DNA from 2 places in the Kitasatospora sp. NPDC101155 genome. Region 1 is predicted to be linked to the other one. Evidence: riboswitches for the same ligand, from Rfam matches in the RefSeq annotation. Region 1 holds a riboswitch; the other holds the start of a gene.
The links. Region 1 has a riboswitch for magnesium ahead of ACIRYZ_RS41045 (hypothetical protein). Riboswitches for the same ligand answer to the same signal wherever they lie in the genome.

Region 1 (7,887 bases):
AAACGACTTCCTCGGCCAGCCCGGCGAGGCGCGCCAGCAGCGGCGCGTCGCCGCTGTCGCGGGCCACGCGGGCGGCGACCTGGAGCAGGCCCGCCGTCCCGTGGCAGAGCATGGGGTCGTGCAGGCCCCACCGCTCGCGGGGCCGGTCGAGCGCCGCGTGGACGGCGCGGACGGCCTCCGCCTCCCAGCCCGGCTCGCCGAACGCCCGGCCGGCCAGTTGCAGAGCCCTGGCGACGCCCGGCGATCCGTAGCACCAGGCGGTCCGGGTCGGGACGGCGTCGACGCCGGAGGGCAGATGGACGTGGTCGACGGCGATGGACGCCGGCCAGTCAGGGCCGGCCTGCTCGCCGTCGTGGCTGCGGTGCCCGAGTACCCACTCCGCGATCCGGCGCACGGCCTCGTCCGCGCCCGCCACGGCGACCCCTTCCCGGCGGGCGAGCGCCAGCAGGGCCAGCGGCCCGGGGATGCCGTGCGCCAGACCGAGGTTGAGGTGCCCCTCCGGGTACTGCTCGGCCACGACAGGCGAGGGCGGGCCGGGCACCCACCATCCGGGCAGCTCCCGGCCGCCGATCCGCAGCGGCCGGCTCAGCTCGACCAGGTACTCCAACACCTGGACCAGCAGCGGCCGTTGCTCCGGTCCGCAGGCCAACAGGTAGCGTCCGAGGCCGGTCAGACCGCCGATGACGTCGTACGCGGCCATCGCCGGCCCCTCCCGCCCCGCTGCCAGCCGCTCCCGCTCCAGCCCCAGCAGTGCCCGAACGCGCGCTTCCACCCGCCTGTCCACCGCGGCGAGCAGGCCCGCATAGTCCCCGGGACCCGCGACAGCGCTGCGGACCGCGAAGGCGAGCGCGGGCGCGCCGAGGTAGAGGCTGTCCGCCGCAGCCCCGCCGCCGGACCGGGACACGGCCGAAGACAGGTGTGCGTGGGTCACTTGGCGCCAGGCGCGGTCCCGGCGCGCCAGCCGCGCGTACAGCAGCGCGATGCCCACGTGGCCCTCGCCCAGCGACACGGCTGACCACGGGCTCCTCCCGGTCACCGGGTCGGCATTGCCCGGGGCCGACACGACCGCGGCGAGCCGCTCTGGATCGCGCAGCCGCTGTGCGACGGTCTCCACCGCCTCCTCCGCTGCCTGCTCGACGGCACCGGGGCCGCGGTTTTCCGCCATGGAATTCCTCATGTCACGTCCTTCTTCCGGGTCGTGGTTTCGGCATGCCCGAAAACACTTTGCCACAAATCTCGGAAGATTCCCCCAACAAGGCCCCGGTTGACGGATATCGAAAAGCCCTCTAGCGTCATTCACGAGCCGGGGAAGCCCGGCCGAAAATCAGCAATAATTACGCAAGGAGAAAACCATGAAGAACACCGTTATCAACGAAGCCGAGCTGCAGTTCGACGCCTTCGACCTGGACCTCCAGGAGACCTTCGGCCAGGGTGACGAGGCCGCCCAGGTGCAGCACCCCTCGCTGGGCACCTGCTTCTGCACCTTCTCGCACTGCCACTGATTCACCGGCTCAACAACCGCCCCGGGCTGGCTTTTCCGCCCGCCCGGGGCGGCATTCTCCACGTAATGCAGCACGATCGCTGCAGTATTCCAAGAGGGGTTTCACATGTCTGCAGCGGCACGTTCCAGCGGGAATACAGCGCCATTGTTCCGCTGCGCGGGCACCGCATTGCTGAGGGCACCGCTCCTCCCCCGAACCCGCCTCGAACCGACCTGGCTGGATTTCCCCGCCGACGATTGCCTCTCCGCCCACGTCGGACGGCTCGGCTCCGATCCCGAGCTTCACGCTGCGGTAGCCCTGGCCAGCCCCTCGCTTGCACGGCTCGTGGCAGAGCTGCGGGAAGGCCGGACGATCGAGCCGAAGCGCCTGCGCAAGGCCGTACTGTCACTGACCCGCTACCAGCTGCGGATGGCCGCCCGGCCCACCCCTTTCGGGCTGTTCTCCGGCGTCACCACCGCAGGCGTGTCGGACGTCCCGGGCTTCGCCAAGGCCCGGCTCGGCAGCGCCCACCGGGTGGCCGCCCGGCCGGACATGGGCTGGCTGACGGCGCTCCTCACCGCGTTGGAGACCAGGCCGGACACCCTGGCGGTCCTGCGGGTCGTCGTCAACGAGCTCGCTTTCGTCCGCGGTGACCGCCTCGTCCTGCCCTATGTGCCCGAACGCCACGGCGCCGAGCACGCGCCCGGACGCACTGTGGTCGAGGTATCCGTCCGCTGTACGCCCGCAGTCCGTGCGGTGCTGGACCTGGCGGGCGAGCCACTGCCGTACCCCGAGCTGGAACGGCAGCTCCTGGAGCGCTTCCCCGGCGTCCCGGAACAGCGGGTGGCCGACCTGCTCCGCCCGCTGGTCGAGCGGGAGTTCCTGCTCACCGACCTCCGCCCGCCCGCCACCGCCACCGACCCGCTCGCCCACGTGCTGGACCGCCTCCCAGCCGGTCCCGAGCGCGAGGAACTCGCCGCCGTCCACCGGGAGCTGGACCGCGCGCACCCCGGAACCGACTACTCGGCCGCGATCGAACGGATGCGGCGCCTGCACGAGGCGGATCGCCTGCTCCAGGTGGATCTGGCCCTGGACGCGGACGTGACGCTGCCCGCCGAGGTCGCCGCCGAGGCCCAACGCGCCGCCGAGGTGCTGTGGCGGGTTTCCCCGACCCGTACCGTGCCGCATCTGGCCCAGTACCACGGCGAGTTCGTCGAGCGGTACAGCACCGACCGGCTCGTCCCGCTCACCGAACTGCTCGACCCCGACCGCGGTCTCGGCGCCCCGGCCGGGTACCTGATGCCACCCAGCGAGCGCGAGAAGCCGGCACCGACCGGTCCCTCAGCCGAGGACGCCCTGCGGATCGAGCTGGCGCAGACCGCGATCATGACCGGTCGCGGTGAGGTCGTGCTGGACGACGCTCTGCTCACCCGGCTCTCCCCGGACACCACCCTGCCGCCACCCGCCTCACTGGAGCTGTACGCCCGCGTCCTGGCCGGCACGGCCGAGGACCTGACGGCCGGCCGGTTCCGGCTCTGGCTCACCCCGGGGAGCGGCGCGGACCACGCCGGAGCGACCGTCGGCAGGTTCTCCCACGTGCTGCCCGAGGCGGCGCAGCGGATCGCCTCGGCCTGCGGTGAGGCCGAGGCCGGTGAGGACGTCGAGGCGGCCCAACTCGTCCTGCGGGCAGCCCGTTCGCGCTCGGCCAACCTCAACCAGGTTCGGCGCCTGAGCGACCGGCTGATCGTGGTCGGCGCCTTCGCCGACCGCACCGACCCCGGCACGGTGGCGCTGGACGACCTCGCCGTGGGCGCCGACCTCGGTGGGCTGTACCTGGTGCGGCTCAGCAGCGGCCGACGCATCGTTCCGCTCGCCTGGAACATGCTCAACCCGCAGGCCCAGGTCGGCAATGTCGGACGATTCCTGCGCGAACTGCGCCTCTTCGGTGTCAAGCCGGGCTTCGCCTGGGACTGGGGCCCGATGGAGCAGGCGCCGTACACGCCTCGCGTGCGGTACGGACGTACGGTGTTGGCACCGGCCCGCTGGCGGCCCTCCGCGCCGTTCTTCGCGGACACCGCGATGCCGCAGGAGCAGTGGCGGTCGGAGTTCGACCGCTGGCGGCAGCGCTGGGGCGTACCCGACCACGTGCTGCTCTGCGTCGCCGATCGCAGCCTGGAGCTCAACCTGGCCGCCGGGCTGCATGTACGGCTGCTGCGGCAGGACGTCGCCCGGTGGCCGGAGGCGGTGCTCCGCGAAGCGCCGACGGGCGAGGACGCGTACGGCTGGCTGTCCGGCCCGCAGGGCGCACACACGGCGGAGGTCGTCTTCCCGCTCCTCACCCGCCGCTGCGACACGGCCCCCGACCGCCCCCGCCCCGCGCTCGCGCCCACTCGCCCGGTGCGCGCGAAGCCGCCCGGCGGGGAGTGGCTCTATGCCAAGGTCTACGCATCGGCGCGCCGCCAGAACGAGCTGTTGACCTCGCAGTTGCCGCGGCTACTGGCGGAGCTCCCTGGTGGCGTGGACCGCTGGTTCTTCCTGCGCTACCGCGACCCGGAGCCCCACCTGCGGCTCCGCTTCCACGGCGATCCGACGGCCTTGAACCGCCGGCTGCTGCCGAAGTGCCACGACTGGTTCGCCGATCTGCGACGCTCGGGCCTGGCCGGACGGCTGGTGCTCGACACCTACGAACCCGAATGGGAGCGCTACGGGGGCCAGGCCGCGATGACGGCCGCCGAGGACGCGTTCTGTGCCGACAGCGCAGCGGTGATCGCCCAGCTCTCCGCGACGGAGACCGGCCGGCTGACCCTGGACCCGGTGGTCATGGCCGCGCTCAACATGCTCGACATCGCCCGGCTCCTGCACGAGGAGGAGGCCGAGGAATGGCTGCTGGACACCTACCCCAGATCCGCCACACACGACGCCCTGCGCGACAGCCGTACGGCGGCCACGCGGCTGAGCGAAGCATCCGCACTTCGCGCCCTGCCCGGCGGCGCCGAGCTCCTGGCGAGCTGGCAGCAGCGGGCTGGCGCTCTCGTCCGGTACCGCGAGGTGCTGCGCGGGACGGCCCGCACCGGCCTGGAGGCCGCCCATCTGGTGCACATGCACCACAACCGGCTGCTCGGCATCGATCCGGACGCCGAGCAGCGGGCCCGGTCCATCGCCCGTGGCGCGGCCGAGGCCGCCCGGAACCGCCACCTGCACCACGCCCGTGTGCGGCCGGCCATCTGGACCCACACCGGCCCCGGTTCCGCGCCTCCCGTATCGCTCCCCGACGCAGAGGCGCACCATGGAAGAGGCGTGAGGAGTCGGTCATGAGAATGCCCCCCCCGGACAGCGGAGGGCTCCGCACTGCTCGGGGTCCTGGTCGTGCTGCTCATCGAACTCGTCGCCCTGGCCGCCGTCCCGGTGCACGCCCGGCCGGTGGTCGGTGGAGCGCTCGCAGGCGGGGCCCTGGCAGCAGTCGCGGGCGGGGCGGCGCTGATCCACACTCGGCGGTCGGCTGCCCGGCACCACGCCTCGCATCCCGCAGCCTGACCCTCGAACCGCCGCGCGAGCCGCTCGCACTCCCGCCCTCGGGGCACCGCGACCGGATCTCGGTGCCGACCGATGGACACACCCGTGGGGCCGCGGGGCGGACGGCCACTCCGGCGCCCGGTGTTCGTCCGGGTCCGCGGCCAGCACCAAGAATTCGTCAGGACCTACCAGTTGGCGTGCTTGTTCAACGCGAAAAGGGTTATGCTGCTGGCGGTTTGAAGAGGCACCTCGTTCGGTGAGGCGTCTTCACGGACACAGGCCACTGATCCCACCCGTCGAGAGACGCTCCGGATCAGGACAGGTCTCCTCGGATTAAGGGGTGACCCCAAGTGGCTTCCGCCAACCAGGCGGATTACGCCGTGGAGTGCCAAAGCTCTGACGAGTTGGGGTGAGCCGGCGTCGTCGCGCGACCGGTCCGCTCCTTGCCGCGTCGATCAGCGCCATCATGCGCCCGGCCGGGAGGAGGCGAGAGACATGGACTGCAGTAGTCCGGGCTGTCAAAGGCCCGCCATCCCCGTGTCCTCATCCCTCCCTGGCGTGCGCTGACGCCTGTCGGCTCGCGCCCTCCAACAGCCCTATCGGCCAAGGAGGTTCACCATGACCACGCGGACGTTCCACCGCACCCCCGCCCGCCACGAGCGGCTCACCGGCCGGGCCGGACGCCTGCTGCGCGGACTGCGCTCCGACGCCACCTCTGCCACGCGGCACACCGTGCCGGCTCCGGCCGCGGGGTCCCCCGTGCTGCGCGGCTGCCTGTGGCTCACCCTCCACGACGGCGTCGACCGGCTCTACCTCCTCAACCACCGCGACTTCGCCACCACCACATCCCCCGACGTCGCCTACGACGCACGCGTCCACACCGCCTACGTGCTCACGCTCCAGGGCCACCGCCCCGACCAGCTCGCCCAGCACCTCAACCTCCCCGATGCCGCCACCCGCGCCATCGCCGAGCACGCCGAACGCTCCGGCCCCACCGGCCCAGCCACTGAGCCGCCGACCGCCTGACGTCCACGAGGTCGTTGCCCAAGGACGAAGCGACTGTCCTCTCCCATACGCCGCTACGACAGACCGGTGCCAGTCGGGCCGCCCGACGATGTCCCTTCGTGCCGCTGTGAACGGCGCGGGTCACAAGCCGGTGGGCGCAGTCGAGATCGACCACATGTTGCCCGATCGAGTCACCGCGGCGCTCGCCGACCCGGACTGTTGCGCCACGAACTCGCCGAGAGGCGCTGCCCGCTGACCGGGCTGACCGGGCTGACCGGCACATTTCGCCGGTAGTGGCAGCCCGACAACCGCCTCCGGTCTCGACTGGCCGGAGCTCGCCACAGTGGCGCCCAGTCAGTCCACCAAAAGCGGGCACCGGATCAAACGAGCTCGGTGCCTGACGCAGTGCCCGCTCAGGCCCCCGATACAGAGGATGGAAAGCATCATGCACACCGCTAACACGCACGCCGCAGGCGACCTGCTGCGCGACGGCTACACCCGCATCACGCTGCCCAGCGGCGCGGAGCGCCTGTTGCACCGGTTGCTCGGCGAGAGCAGGCTCTTCTTCGGCCGGCCGACCGAGGAAAAGTCGCGCTACGCCAGCACCGACTTCAACTTCGGCTACCGCCCGCTCGGGCGCGAGTTCTCGGTCACCGCGGACCGTCCTGATCTCAATGACTGCTTCACGCTCTGGCACGACCGCCTCGATCTGATCCCGAACTCCACTGAGATACCGGAGCTGACCGAGGCACTGCTGGCCTGGCGCGAATACCTGTCCGTGATCGTCGCGGAAACCGTCGGCGAGGTGGCCGCGCAGCTCGGCGGCCACAAGGCGCCACCGTTCGAGGCGGCCTCCTACCTCCAGCTCAACAACTACGCGGTGGCGGACTCCGATCGCGACCTGCTGCAGGACAAGCATGAGGACGGCCACCTGGTCACCGTGATCCACACCACCGAGCCGGGCCTGGAACTGTGGCTGGACGGCGAGGCCCGCCCCATGCACACCGCACCCGACGAGGTCATCCTGATGCCGGGCTCGGTCCTCACCGACCTGACCGGCGGCCGGATCCCCGCGCTCTACCACCAGGTGCGCAACCTTCGCCTGGCAAACCGCACTGCCCTGATGTACTTCGTCAACCCGGAGCTCACCGAGCCGGTCCATTCGTGGGTCACCGTGCCGGGCGCGACCCCGGTGGACTTGCGCGACCGCATCCGCAGCTACCCCGCGATGTTCGGACTGCCGGACGTCCCCGCACTCTGAGCTTTCCCCACGACGCTGGCCCACCCCCTGCGACAAGCGACCACTGCATATCGCCCTGGGATCACCCGAACCACCCGTAGGGAACGCGCCAGGGGCTGCTGGTGCGTTCCCTACGGTTTTGGCATCCGCGACACTCGGGAGGGCCAACCCCGCCCCTCCTCGCCCTTCGCGGCCAGCCGGCCGACCCGAACGAGGCCGCGGCTGCCGCGCTGGGGCCTGCTGTTCTCCCGAGTTCGACAGTTGGCGGGCACACGATCATGACGGATTGCGGTTGTGACCTGCGCGAACAGCGCCCGCTCCACGTCGGTGCGAAACCGGCGCGCGTCCAGCACCCTGGCCAGGGCCTGGTCGATGCCCAGCAGCTTCCACAGACCGTCCAGCAGCCAGACCGCACCGATCGGGCGGGAGGCCACCACCTCCAGCGGACCGCCCTCGACGCCCAGCGGCTCGGCGACGTCCACGTCCGTATCGCCGAGGTAGCGGTTCAGGGATGCGACCAGACGGCGCAGGGAGTCCAGGTCGAGCTTGTCCTCCCGTCCGAGGTTGAGCAGCACATCAGCCTGCGTCGTGCCGCCCACCCGTCGGTTCGTGGCCAGCTGCACGTACCGCACGACGCTGCCGTCCTTG
Region 2 (13,694 bases), on a different contig from region 1:
GCGGGCCGTCTGCGCCTACGGCGGCGGACGCACCGAGCCGTCGGACCGGGCCATGACGGGCTGGCGCGACGCGGGCGGCGAAGCGTCGCCGCACCTGCACGATGCCGTCGCCCGCGAGGTGACGGACTCGGTCGAGGAACTGCGGCAGCAGGTGGGCGAGCCCTACGTGGAGGTCGAGGTTCGCTGCGAGCGCGGCCGGCCCACCCAGGTCCTGCTGGAGGCGAGCGAGGACGCCGCCCTGCTGGTGGTGGGTAGCCGCGGCGCCGGCATCTGGGGCCGACTCGCGCTCGGCTCGACCAGCACCGAGGTCGTCCACCACGCCCACCTCCCCGTCGTCGTCGTGCCGCCCGAGTCCAAGCACGCGACCGGGTGAACCGGTGCCTCACCCGGCGGGGCGGTCTCCCGGGTGGAGCCGTACGCGCTCGCGCAGCCGACCCAGGACGGTCATCGTGCCTCCTCGCGGCGCCCGCCCCGGTGAGCGGGTCACACCGATGGCTTCGCGCGGACTCCGCCTTCCTCCTCGTGTTCTCCTCCGGACCCGACCGGCCCTGCCGCGCCCTGTCGGCGGCGGCTGACGACGAGGGTGGTCAAGGCTCCACACGGAGCCGGTGACGGCGCCGGCCGGGGCCGGCGAGGGAGGCTCACCGGCCAGGAAGCGCGCGACCGCCCCCGGCAGGGGCGGTACGACGAAGTGGTGTCCGGCGGCGCTGAGACAAGATACCGGTGGGGGTATATTTGAACCTGTCAGTCCATTCACCGGGGGCCACAGAGGGGAGCGCGGTATGTGCCGCCGAATCGCCTGCCGCACCTGCGGAAAGCCGACCTACGCCGGGTGCGGGATGCACGTCGACCAGGTGCTGGCCGGGGTGCCCAAGTCCCAGCGCTGTGCCTGCTCGCCGAAGGAGCGGGCCTCCGGAAGCTGGCTCGGGCGGCTGTTCGGGCGCCGCTGACGCTCGGGGACCGTCCGAGGGACAGCGCCGGGCCGAAGGACAGCGATGGGCCCTGCCGGATCGCCCGGCAGGGCCCATCGGGGTGGTGCCTATCGGTGCCGTTGCGGCATTCGCATCAGGGGGTCACCGTCACCGTGAGGGTCTCGGGGTTGCTGCTGTTGCCCTGGTAGACCGAGTCGCCGCTGTAGACGGCCGTGATGACGTGCGGGCCGGGGGTCCGGAAGAAGACGACGCGCGCCGCGACGGCGCAGTTTCCGAGATTGACGAACAGGCGTGCCGTGCCCAGGGTCGTACTGGTGGTGGTGTCGGTGAACGTCACGGTGCCGGTGGGGCGGGTCGTGGCGCTCGGATCGGCCGGGCAGACCAGGTCGTCGAGCACCACCGGCAGGCCGAGCCGGACCTGCTGGGGAATCGCGAACAGGCGCGTGTTCACCGGCTTGCCCGGAGTGAGGTAGCTGATGGTGATGCCCGCGGCCGCGCTGGTCACCGTGGGGCCGGTGCCGCCGGCCGGAACCAGGGACGAACCACCTCCCCCGCCACCCGCGCTCCCGAACGGGTGGATGTTGATGTTGAGGTCGCCACCACCGCCTCCGCCGTAGTAGCCGCCGCCTCCGCCGCCACCCGTCTGGAAGCCGCCGGGACCGCCGCCGTGGCCGCCGGTAGGTTCGGCAGGGGAGTTGCCGTCCGCCACTGTGGATCAGACCGTCCGGGCCGAGGCCGGGTCGTCGATCTGACACACCGTCGATTCACCCCGACGATGGGCGATTCGGGTCATTCAGCGGCCGCCGGGGTTCGGTCCGGCACGGCAGCGTTCAGCGCGGGAGCACCCAGTCCGGTCGCCAGGTCCCGGCGGCGTCGAGGCCGGTCGCCGTCGCGGCGAGGTGGGCGCGGAGGGCGGCCAGCGCCGGGTGGGGGTTGTCGCGGTGCCACAGGAGCGAGTGCGGGTAGACGGGCGTCGGGCCGGTCACCGGGATGCGGCGCAGGCCGTAGCGGGCGGGCCAGACCAGACGGATGTGCTCGCCCATGAAGGTGGCCAGGGCCGGGGTGTCGGCGACGGTCTCCAGCAGCGCGTCGGAGCCGAAGTTGGGGCCGGTCGCCTCGATGGTGAGGCCGAACTCGGCGACGAGGTCGTCGTAGTAGGCGGCCCACTCGGTACCGGGGGTGAGACCCGGCATCCAGATCCGGTGGCCGACGAGCTGGGCGACGGTCACCGACCGGGCACCCGCCAGCGCGTGGGCGGGGCCGGTGAGGAGCTGGAGCGACTCGTCGAGCACCCGGACGGACTCGATGTCCTCGGGAAGGGGCCGGCCGGGCGAGGCGACGGCGCGGAAGGACGCGTCGATCGCACCGGACCGGATGGACGCGACGGCCGTCTCGATGTCGAGCAGCATCACCACGTCGAGGTCGATCTCGGGGTGCGCGTGGTGGAAGCCGCGCATCAGGCCCGACCCCGCCCCACGAGAGGAGAGGATGTCGACGCGCAGCGGACGGCGGCCGGTACGCACGGACGCGACCGCGCGCTCGGCGACGCGCAGCAGCTCGCGCGCGTGGGGCAGGAACGCCTGCCCGTCGATGGTGAGCTCGGCGCCGCGGGGCGTGCGGGCGAACAGCCGAACACCGAGCTCGCGCTCCAGCGCGGCGATGCGCTTGGAGACGGCCTGCTGGGTGATCGAGAGGTCGGCGGAGGCCTTCTGGAACTGGCCCGCTTCCACGACGGCGGCGAAGGTGCGTACGGCTTCGAGGTCCACGCCGATCCACCTTAGGGCACAACGTCTGGTTGTGGCGCGGCGGCAGTACGGTTGTTTGACCTGCGGTTGTGCCGCTCGGTTAGCTCTCACCAGTCAACGTCGGTTTGTTCGGGTGGGACAGAGGGGCGCGCTGAGCATGGTGGGCAGGAGGCCGTTGGGCCGGGAGTTCGGCTGGCTGTGGGCGGCGTACGCGGTGAGCGCGTACGGGTCCGGGCTGGGGTTCGGGGCGTTGCCGCTGATCGCCGTGCTGGCGTTGCACGCCGGCCCGGCGGAGGTGTCCGCGCTGTCTGCGGTGGGGCCCGCGGTGGGCGCGCTGATCGCGGTGCCGCTCGCGCCGTGGGTGGAGTTCCGGCGCAAGCGCCCGGTCATGATCACCATGGATCTGGCCCGGTTCGCGGCCATGGCGACGATCCCACTCGCCTACGCCTTCGGCCTGCTCGGTTTCGTGCAGCTCCTCGTGGTCTCCGCCGTGGTCGCCGCCGCCAAGATCGCGTTCAACGCGGCCAGCGGCGCCTACCTCAAGGCCCTCGTCCGGCCGGACGACCTGCTGGTGGCCAACGCGCGCTTCGAGTCCACCAACTGGAGCTCCATCGCGGTCGGGCCACCGCTGGGCGGGGCGGCGATCGGGCTGTTCGGGCCGGTCGTCACCGTGGTGGCCGACGCGCTCAGCTACCTGCTCTCCGCGCTCGGCATCACCGCGATCCGCGGCCGGGAGGAGGCGCCGCAGCCCACCGGCAACGACCCGGTCCGGGCGGGCGCGGTACTCGACGGCTGGCGGCACATCATGGGCGAGCCCGGTCTGCGGGCGCTCTACCTCAACAACATGCTCGTCAGCGGTCTGATCATGGCCACCGAGCCGCTGCTGGCCGTGCTCCTCCTCGGCCAGCTCGGGTTCGCACCCTGGCAGTACGGCCTCGCCTTCGCCGCCCCCTGTCTCGGCGGACTCATCGGCTCCCGGCTGGCCCGCCGCGTGGTGGCCCGCTACGGCCGCGACCGGGTGTTCCGGACCGTGGGCACCCTGCGCGCCGTCTGGCTGATCGGCCTGGTCTTCGTCCGTCCCGGCGTCGTCGGACTCGTCACCGTGATGGCCGTCGAGCTGGCGATCATCATCAACATGAGCCTGTACACCCCGGTGCTCGCCACCTACCGGCTCGAACGCACGCCCAAGCACCTCGTCGCCCGCACCCTGTCGGCCTGGTCGATCGGCCAGCAGGTGTCCATCGCCGTCCTCACCGCGCTCGGCGGGCTGCTCGCCGACGTCACCGGCCCGCGCACCGCGCTCGCGGTCGCGGGGCTGCTCATCCTGGCCACCCCGTTCCTGCTCCCCCGGCGCGAGCACACCTCGCAACCGGACCTCGCGGCACGGGCCGGAACGGTCGCGTAGCCCCTCATGACGTCGCACCCCCGCACGAACTCGCACCCTCGCATGAAGGAGAACACTCGCGTGAGCACCGCCCCCGCACTCGACCCCGCGCACACCGCCCTGCTCGTCCTGGACTGCCAGCCCGCGGTCCTGGCCGCTCTGCCCGAGGGCGGGGACCGCGAGGCCCTGCTCGATCGTGTGGAAGCCGCCGTCGCCGACGTTCGCGCGGCGGGCGGCACCGTCGCCCACGTACGCGTCGGCTTCACCGAGGCCGACTGGGACGCGATCCCGGCCGCCAACAAGTCCTTCGGACCGCTGGCCCAGCACCGCGCCATGCACCACGAGGACCCGGCCGCCGCCGTACACGAGCGCCTGGCTCCCCGGGACGGCGACCTCGTCGTGCGCAAGACCCGCTTCGGCGCCCTGTCCACCACCGACCTCGACCGGCAGCTGCGCGAGCGCGGCATCACCACCCTGGTCGTCGCCGGCATCAGCACCGGCGGCGCCGTCCTGTCGACCGTCCTCGACGCCGCCGACCGCGACTACCGGCTCTACGTGCTGTCCGACGGCATCGCGGACCCGGACCCGGAAGTCCACGACGTCCTGCTCCACCGGGTCCTCCCCTCCCGGGCCCACCTCGTCGACACCGCCGCGCTGCCCGCCCTGCTCCGGGCCGGCTAGCCGGGACGCGCGGACGGGCCCGCTCGCACGCCGGTGCGAGCGGGCCCGTCCAGCCGGTCTCAGAGCTCGTCCGGCAGCTTGCCGATCAGCCAGCGCACGCTGTTGTCGCCGCCCAGCTGCGGGAAGTGCACCATGGCGGCGTCGCAGAGCCCCATCAGGTGCAGCTTCTTTCCGGTGGCGGGCAGTCGGTGGAACTCGAAGGTCGGACCGGCGTGCCGGAGGACGTCCGGATCGCCCTTCACCTGGGTGGCGACCAGCGGAGCAACCCCAGGGATGGCAGTTACTTTCCGTTGCCGAGAGACACGCAGAGTGCTAACGCATGTCGCGATCCGCCGGGCGCGCGAGGCGCACGCCGGGCGCACACCGGGCGGCGAGGACCGCCCGATCAGGTGAGACCGCCTCACCCGCCGAAGGAAGCCGGGCCCGCGCGTCGGCCGGATTCCCGGGCCCACGCGTCGGTCGGATTCCCGGGCCCACGCGTCGGTCGGATTCCCCGTCACCGGGGCCCGGCCATAAACTAGTTCGGCTCCCCGGCGGTCGCCGACCGAAGGGCGACAGTCCGCACCCGACCGTGCGCCGGGCGGCTCCCCCGCTGGTCAGCTCAGGGTCAAGCTCCGGTCAAGGATTACGCCGGAAGGGCGACAGCGTCCTATCCTGGGGCGGATTTGAACAGACACCTCGTTCGGTGAGGCGTCTTCACGGACACAGGCCACTGATCCCACCCGTCGAGAGACGCTCCGGATCAGGACAGGTCTCCCCGGCTCAAGGGGTGACCCCAAGTGGCTTCCCGTCGGTATCGACAGGGACACGCCGTGGAGTGCCAAAGCTCTGACGAGTGGGGGTGCACCGGGCGGTGACGTCGGTCTCCCCCTGCCGTGCCGCCGCGACCTCGATGCGCGGCCGAAATCGGGAGGAGGCGTGATGGACGGAAGTCCTGGCCATAGTCGGCCCAATCCGATGTCGTCCTCGCCGTCCTTCAGTCGTCCGAGGCGCCCCCTCCTTCCCTGACCGATCCGGTCCGCTCCGCCCTCCGGGCCGCCCCGGCCCGGGCGGCCCTGGCGCATGCCTGGAAGCGGTTCGCGCGGTCAGCGTCGGCGGTGGCGCGCCGCCGGGCGGCCCGATGCCCCGTCCTGCCGGGGCAAGGGGGTCCCCACCATGGCTGCCACCACCCTGCTCAACTCCGCCACCGCCCGGCTGCGCGACCGCACCGTCGCCGCCGAGCGCCGTACCGCCGTCACCCGGACCGTCCGGTCCTCGCTGGTCTCCGTCGCCGGGCTGGTCGGCGGGCCGGTCGCCAACCAGGCCGGGGAAGAGGTGGGCCGGGTCGTCGACGTGGTCGCGCGCCTCTACGGCACGGAGCCGTACCCGCCGGTCACCGGGCTGATCATCCGGATAGGCCGCCGCCGCACCTTCATCGCCGCCGACGCCGTCGACCGGATCATGACGGGGCAGGTCCGGCTGCGCACCGCCCGTCTGGACCTGCGCGAGTTCAACCGCCGCCCCGGCGAGGTGCTGCTTGCCCGGGACGTGCTGGACCACCAGCTCGTCGACGTCGACGGCGTCCAGGTCACCCGCGCCGCCGACCTCTACCTGGCCCCGCTGGCCGCCCGGACCGTCCTGGTCGGGGTCGACGTCTCGCTGCCCACCCTGCTGCGCCGGCTCGGCCCGCGCCGCTGGCAGATCCGCCCCACCCCGGAGCGCGTCCTGGACTGGCAGTCCGTCGCCCCGTTCGGCGAGCAGGCCACCCACGGGCCGGCCGAGGTGCGGCTGCGCGCCTCCCGCTCCGCGCTGCACCGGCTGCGCCCGGCCGACCTCGCCGACATCCTGGAGGACCTCGGCCGGCACGAACGCCAGCAGCTGCTGGGCTGGCTGGAGCCGGAGCACGCCGCGGACGCGCTGGAGGAGATGGAGCCCGCCGAGCTGGAGAACCTGCTGCGCGAGGTGCCGCCCGAGCACGCCGCCCGGCTCGTCGACGAGATGGAGCCGGACGAGGCCGCCGACGCCCTGCGCGACCTCGCGCCCGGCGAGCGCGAGACCCTGCTGGCCCGGATGCCCGAGCCCGAGGCGGCCGAGCTGCGCTCCCTGCTCACCCACCGGGAGGGCACCGCCGGCGGCGCGATGACCACCCTGCTGGTCACCGCCGGCCCCGCGCACACCGTCGCCGAGGTACGGGCGGAGCTCGCCGCCCAGGCCGAGCACCGCACCGACATCGACGCGGTCACCGTGCTGGACGACCAGGGCCGGCTGCTCGCCGACATCCCGCTGTTCGACCTGGCGGTGGCCGAGGACACCTCGGTGATCGGCGACCTGGTCGCCTGGCTGGACCAGTTCGGCCCGCCGGTGACCGTCCGGCCCGACACCCGCCTCGCCGAGGCCGCCGACCAACTGGTCGCGGCCCGGGCCACCTCCCTGCTCGTGGTCGACGACTCCGACTGCCCCCTCGGCCGGGTCCTGGCCGACGACATCCTCGACTCGCTGCTGCCCGAGCGCGGGCGCCTGCACTTCCGGAGGCTCCTCAAGTGACCCGCGACCTCGACACCCTCGACGCCGGTCCGGACGCCGCCGCGGCGCCCGTGCCGTCCGCCCCGGGGCGCCCCGGCTGCCGCAAGGGCCTGCGCCGACTGGCCGCGATCGCGATGGTGGCCGGCCCCGGACTGGTCGCCGCCAACGCCGGCAACGACGCCGCGGGCATCGCCACCTACGCCAGCGCCGGCTCCCAGTACGTCTACGGCACGCTGTTCTTCATGGTGCTGGTCACCGTCGCCCTGGTCATGGTGCAGGAGATGGCCGTCCGGCTCGGCGCCCACACCGGCAAGGGTCTGGGCGCGCTGATCCGCGAGCAGTTCAGCCTGCGGCTGACCGCCCTCGCGGTGTTCTGCCTGCTGCTGGCCAACACCGGCCTGGTGGTCAGCGAGTTCGCCGGGATCGGCGCCGCGTTCGAACTGCTCGGCGTGCCCAAGTGGGCGGTCATCCCGCCGTCCGCCGTGCTGCTCTGGTCGCTGGTGCTGTTCGGCTCGTACAAGTGGGCCGAGCGGATCTTCCTGGTGATGTCGCTGGCGTTCTTCGCCTACCCGGTCGCCATGGTCCTCGGCCACCCGGACTGGGGACAGGTCGGCCAGCACCTGGTCATCCCGCACGTGGAGGCCAGCAAGGACTTCATCCTGCTGGCCGTCGCCCTGATCGGCACCACCGTCAGCCCGTACATGCAGTTCTACGCCGCCGCCGGCGTGGTCGACCGCGGCGCCAAGCCCGCCGACTACAAGCTGATCCGGGCCGACGCCGTCCTCGGCGCGGTGTTCGCCTGTGTGATCAGCCTGACCATCATCATCGCCACCGCCGCCGCGATCGGCGGCACCGGCCCGCTGGAGTCCGCCGCGCAGGCCGCCGAGGCGCTCAAGCCCGTCGCCGGGCACGGCGCCGAGCTGCTGTTCGCCTTCGGGCTGCTGGGCGCCTCCGCCCTGGCCGGCGCGGTGGTGCCGCTCTCGGCGAGCTACGCCATCGGCGAGGCCGCCGGCGTCGAGCGCTCCGTCTCCCGCAGCTTCCGTGACGCCCCGCTGTTCCTCGGGGTGTTCACCGCGCAGATCGTCCTCGGCGCGGTCGTCGCGATGACCCCGGTGGACGTCATCCAGCTGCTGATCGGCACCCAGGTCCTGCAGGGCCTGATCAGCCCGATCGTCCTGGTCTATCTCCTGGTCCTCACCAACCGCCGCTCCGTCCTCGGCGACGCGGCCAACACCCCCCGCTACCGCGTGGCCGCCACCGTCGTGGTGGTCGGGGTGGCCGTCATGTCGACGATCCTGCTCATCCAGACCGTCCTCGGCTGGTTCGGCATCGGCTGACGCCCTCCCCCGCGGGCCCGCCACGACGGCCCCCGATGACCGACGGCCCCGTCGTCGGACATCGGGGGCCGTCGGTCGTCACCGCCCGCGGGAGAGGTCGCGGGCAATGAGCTCGGCCAGTTCGGGACCGTGCTCGTACGCGAGGGGCGCGAGGTCGGGCGGGAGCCCCGCGTAGGCGGCGGCCAGCTGCTGCCGGTACGGGTTCCGGGCCGTGCGCCGGGCCTGTCCCGCGGGTCCTTGCCGGGCCCGTAGGACAGGCCCAGGGGCTACTGGGCGGTGGTGATGGTCAGGTAGGAGGAGGCGATCTCGGCGCCCTGGCCCCAGAGCCGGCTGCTCGCCGGACTGGCGGTGTCGACAAAGGTCTGCGGGGTGGGCTGGCCGGCCGGCGGGGCGTAGTAGTAGCCCGGGGTGGTGTCCAGCTGGACCAGGCCGCGGCCGTCCTGGCCGGCGCCGTCCATGATGGTGAAGGTGCCGAGGCCGCAGAGGAGTTGGCGCGGGGCGACAGTCTGGTCGGTGCCGCCGTGGTCGGTGACCAGGTGGGAGCGGTCGGTCGGGCGGGCGCCGAGGTCGGTGACGCTGTAGACCGGGATGCCGTTGATCTTCCAGGTGGCGCGGGTGCGGCTGTTGTCCAGCTGGATCTGGTAGTTGAGGGACGCGCCCTTGGAGATGGTCGCCACCGGCACCGCGTAGGCGAAGGCCGAGTAGGTGGTGTTGGGGTAGCGCAGCCGCTCGTACCAGGCGTACACGGTGTTGTTGGTGACGTGGAAGTCCATCAGGACGCCTGTCTCCAGGTCGGCCACCACCATCGCGCCGTTGGCGAGGCGGAGGTCGGACTGGGGGTCGGTGACGTTCGCGCCGAAGGGGTTGGCCTCGGTCTTGCGGGTGGTCACCGAGAGGTTGGCGTCGCAGGTCCAGCGGCCGTTGGCCGGGGTGTCGTAACCGGCGAAGCCCGCCGTGGAGTTGTGGTTGGCGAAGGACAGCCACTTGGTGTGGTCGCGGTCGCCCGCGCCGCCGGCCGTCTGCTGGGCGGTGGTGAAGGCGAACGCCGGGTTCCCGGTGGCCGGGTCGGTGCCGCTGGGTATCACGTGCAGGCCGTTCGCGTCCGTGCTGGGGATGCCGTCGCCGCTCGGCATGCCGGGCGCGGGCCAGAGCTGCCACTTCCCGGTGCTGGAGGTGTCGAAGCCGTTCTGGAAGTTGTCGGTGAAGACGGTGCTGGTGGTGAGGTCCGCGGCCTGGGCCTGGGCCTGGGCGGGGGCGGCGCGGACGAGACGCCTGATCGGGCGCATAGCAGCAAGTACCTTTCGGGGTCTTGGGGTTCCGGGGATTCGGGGCGAGCCCGACGCCGAAGGCGGTGGACAGGATGCGGTCGCCGACCCCGAAGGTCCCGGCCGCGCCGGCGTGGGTGAGCGCCAGCGGGATGGAGGCCGCCGAGGTGTTGCCGACCCGGTCGATGTGCAGCAGGACCCGCTCGCGCTCCACCGTCAGCAGGTCGGAGATGGCGTACAGGATACGGGAGTTGGCCTGGTGGCCGGCGAACCAGTCGACGTCGTCGACGGTCCAGCCGATCCGGTCGAGCAACGTCGCCGAGGAGGAGCTCATCCGCTCCACCGCGTGCGAGAACAGCTCCTTGCCGCGCATGGCGAGCAGGTTGTCCTGCTCGCTCGGCGGCTGCCGGTAGGAGCGCTGCCGGGATCCGCCGACGGCGAGCAGCGCCAGGTCGTGGTGCCCGCCGTCGCTGCCGAGGTCGAAGCCTTGGAAGGCGCCCGGCTCGTCCGGGTCGCCGGCCCGCAGTACCGCCGCGCCGGCGCCGTCGCCGAAGATGATCGCGGAGGCCCGGTCGTCGTGGTTCAGCCGGGTGGACCAGATGTCGGCCCCGATCACCAGCGCCCGGTCGATCAGCCCGGAGGAGATCGCGCCGACGGCGTTGGCCATTGCGTAGACCCAGCCGGTGCAGGCCGCCGAGAGGTCGTAGGCCCACGGGGTGCCGAGGCCCAGCCGGTGGGCGATCTCGGGCGCGGTGGCGGGCATCGGCTGGTTGGGGGTGCTGGTCGCGAGGATCACCAGGTCGACCCGGCCGCCGCCGGCGGAGCGCATCGCCCGCTCGCCTGCCGCGATCGCGAGGTCACCGGTGACCGTCCCGGGCTCGGCCCAGTGGCGCTGGTGGATGCCGGTCCTGGTGCGGATCCAGGTGTCGTCGCTGCCGACCAGCTCGCCGATCTCGTCGTTGGAGACGATCCTCGGCGGCACCATGGCGCCGAGCCCTTCCAGTACCGCGGCCCTGGTCATGCCGCCACCTCCCGCTCGTCGTGCCCGGTCCAGCCGGTCGGCAACCGGTGGGTCGCCGAGCAATGGATCCGGATGTGTTCGAAGGCCGCCGCGATGTCGACCACCCGCCAGGTCTCCCCTGTCCTGGTGGTGAGCAGCTGCGGGTCGACCAGCTCCGCGGACAGCGGGGCAGGACCGGCCACCGGCCGGTACGGGTCGCCGATCTCCAGGACGGTCTGCCGCATCCAGAGCGTGTTGCTCTCGGCGCGCGGGACGTCGTCCAGCCCGTAGATCAGGATCTGGCCCAGCTGGATCGCGCCCACGAAGGCGTCGATCAGCGAGACCGAGCCGTGGCTGTAGCTCTCCAGCCCGCCCACCGGGCCGGCCTGCGGCGCCGCCGGGCGGCTGCCGAGCAGGGCGCTCGCCCGCCGCGCGGGCAGGTCCACCCGCAGGGCCTCGATGGTCTGCGTCCTGGTCCGGTGGGCGGCGGCGAACGGCCGCAGCGGGGCCGGGCCGAGCAGGGCGTCCGGCGAGTCGAGGCGGGCGGTGCGCACGGCCCCGGCCGGAAGTGCCGGGTGCTCGATCTCCAGGCGTGCCCGCAGCCCGCCCACCTGGCAGTCCACCACGGTCGAGCGGTCGGAGTGCCGGGCGGCGGTGGCGTGGACGGCGAAGCCGCCCAACTCGGCCTCCACCGGCTTGGTCCCGGCCTTCAGCCGCGCCCGGCGCAGCCGGAGCCCGGTGCGCTGGGCGGCGTCCAGGCCGTACGTCTGGGTCAGGTACAGCTCGGCGGCCTCGCCCGCCATCAGCAGGACGTCGATGCTGCTGAGGTGCGGGGCCTGGTCGGTGCCGCCCTTGCGGGACCAGTCGGCCGGGTAGTCGACGGAGCCGCGGGCCCGAACCGTCCCGGTGCCGTCCGCCTGCGAGCCGACCACGATGTCGGTCAGCCGCTGCTCGGCCCGACGGTAGCCGCTGCCGAAGAAGCGGCGCTCACCTGGGCCGAGGTAGTCATCCACGGTCGCCCGGACCGGTGCGTCGGGCATCTGTGTCGTGCCGGTCATCTCACTCCCCCGTGCAGGTCGATCACGGCTGCCAGCCGCGTGAAGAATGCGTCCTTGGACTGTCGTTGGAAGAAGTGCCCGCCCGGGATCACCTGGAGGGTCCCGCCCCGCAGGGAGTGCGAGCACCAGGCGGCCGCGTCCTCGACCGCCACCAGTGGGTCGTCGGCGCCGGCGAAGACGTCGATGGGACAGGGCAGTTGATAGCTGTCACCGGCGTACCGGCGGCTCGTGCACAGTTCCAGGCCGACCCGGACCTGGGCGAGGTAGTCGGCGAGCCGGTCCGGAGTGCCGCTGACCGCCGCCGGCAGACCGTCGAACGCGGCCAGCCGGTGCGCGAGTTCGGCGTCGTCCAGGAGCAGCGCCGACTCCAGCGGAAGCGGCAGGTGCGGCGCCGGGTGGGCGCCGACCAGCAGCCGCTTCGGCAGCCGCCGACCGGTCGCGGCGAGGAACCGGACGAGGTGGTACGCGACCAGCGCGCCCATGCTGTGGCCGTAGCACAGGTACGGCTCGTCCAGCTGCGCGCCGAGCTGCTGGTGCAGCGCCCGGGCGAGCGGGGCGAGGTCATGGTGCGGCCCGCCGCCGGGCTCCTCCCGGTCCGGCAGCCGGACCGGGACGACCTCGACCCTCGACCCCAGCCGCCGCTGCCAGCCGGCGAAGGAGGCGGTGCTGCCGCCCGCGTGGTGGAAGGCGAACAGCCTGACGGGCCGGGTGACCCGCGTACGGGCCCGAACGTCGGCGAGGTGGACGACGACGGCACTCACAGGACTGCTCCTCCCCTACGGGACCCTCCGCGGGTGGCGGTGGGCGGTCGGCGTGCCCGCCCCGGGGGGGGCGGGCACGCGGATCCGTCACTGCCCCGCGCCCCGCAGGTGGGCGACGGAGGCGACGGCCAGCTCACGGGCGCGGGCGGTGTCGGCCACCAGGCGGCCGTCGCGCTTGACGACCCGTCCGGCGACCAGGACGGTGTCCACGTTGCCGGGGTGGGCGGCCAGCACGAGCGACTCGGCGGGGGTGGTGACCGGCGCCAGGTCGATGTCGCCGGTGCGCACCAGCACCAGGTCGGCGGCCTTGCCGGGCTCGATGGAGCCGGTCCGGTCACCGAGGTGGACGGCGCGGGCGCCCTCGACGGTCGCCATCCGCAGCACGGCCTGGGCCGGCAGGACCGGCTCGCCGTCCGGCGTCTCGGCGCGGTCGGCCGCCAGCGCGAAGCGCATCTGGGTGAACAGGTCGCCGCTGGACTCCAGCTCGGTGTCGATGCCGAGGCCGGGGTTGACGCCCGCGGCGCGCAGCCGGCGGACCGCCACGTTGCCGCCCAGGCCGGGCATGGTCAGCTCGATCTGCGGGCAGATCGACACGGTGGTGCCGGAGTCGGCGAGCAGCTTGAGCGCGTCGGCCTCGGCGCCGTTGACGTGCGCCAGGTTCAGGTCCGGGCCGAGCAGGCCGGCCTGGTGGAGCAGCTGGACGCCCTGGTGCTCGGGGCCGGGGCGGCCGGTGGACAGGTGCGTGGTGATCGGGATGCCGAGCTCGCGGGCGAGGGCGAAGTCCTTGACCGCGTTGTCGATGCCGGAGTAGTCCGGGCCCTTGGCGGCCATCGCCAGGGTGACCAGGCCGTCGTCCGAGGGCAGCAGCTGCTCGCGGACGCGGCGGATGTCGACCGGGTGGGTGGCGGCGAAGTCGAGCTTGGAGCCGATCGGCCAGGCGTGGCCGAACACCGCGCGCACGCCCGCGTCCTGGAGGGCCCGGACGGCGGCGTCGGCGTGCTCGGGCGAGTTCATCGCGTGTGCCCAGTC

Region 2: another riboswitch for magnesium. It lies ahead of ACIRYZ_RS12605 (magnesium transporter MgtE N-terminal domain-containing protein); the one in region 1 lies ahead of ACIRYZ_RS41045 (hypothetical protein).

What each region holds. Positions count from the first base shown of each region.
Region 1 is NZ_JBIWPN010000059.1:32,452-40,338, forward strand. Features, by position in the region: gene ACIRYZ_RS41025 (lanthionine synthetase C family protein) at 1-1,177, opposite strand, end outside; gene ACIRYZ_RS41030 (hypothetical protein) at 1,353-1,502, shown strand; gene ACIRYZ_RS41035 (lantibiotic dehydratase) at 1,608-4,796, shown strand; gene ACIRYZ_RS41040 (hypothetical protein) at 4,848-5,015, shown strand; M-box (ykoK) riboswitch at 5,236-5,410, shown strand; gene ACIRYZ_RS41045 (hypothetical protein) at 5,613-6,020, shown strand; gene ACIRYZ_RS41050 (2OG-Fe(II) oxygenase family protein) at 6,445-7,260, shown strand; gene ACIRYZ_RS41055 (hypothetical protein) at 7,371-7,887, opposite strand, start outside.
Region 2 is NZ_JBIWPN010000007.1:7,907-21,600, forward strand. Features, by position in the region: gene ACIRYZ_RS12570 (universal stress protein) at 1-373, shown strand, start outside; gene ACIRYZ_RS12575 (hypothetical protein) at 783-950, shown strand; gene ACIRYZ_RS12580 (Ig-like domain-containing protein) at 1,066-1,641, opposite strand; gene ACIRYZ_RS12585 (LysR family transcriptional regulator) at 1,763-2,698, opposite strand; gene ACIRYZ_RS12590 (MFS transporter) at 2,835-4,082, shown strand; gene ACIRYZ_RS12595 (cysteine hydrolase) at 4,143-4,742, shown strand; gene ACIRYZ_RS12600 (hypothetical protein) at 4,802-4,984, opposite strand; M-box (ykoK) riboswitch at 5,413-5,590, shown strand; gene ACIRYZ_RS12605 (magnesium transporter MgtE N-terminal domain-containing protein) at 5,898-7,265, shown strand; gene ACIRYZ_RS12610 (NRAMP family divalent metal transporter) at 7,262-8,581, shown strand; gene ACIRYZ_RS12615 (DUF6081 family protein) at 8,848-9,867, opposite strand; partial or broken gene ACIRYZ_RS12620 (beta-ketoacyl-ACP synthase 3) at 9,971-10,867, opposite strand; gene ACIRYZ_RS12625 (AvrD family protein) at 10,864-11,904, opposite strand; gene ACIRYZ_RS12630 (thioesterase II family protein) at 11,901-12,665, opposite strand; gene ACIRYZ_RS12635 (amidohydrolase family protein) at 12,753-13,694, opposite strand, start outside.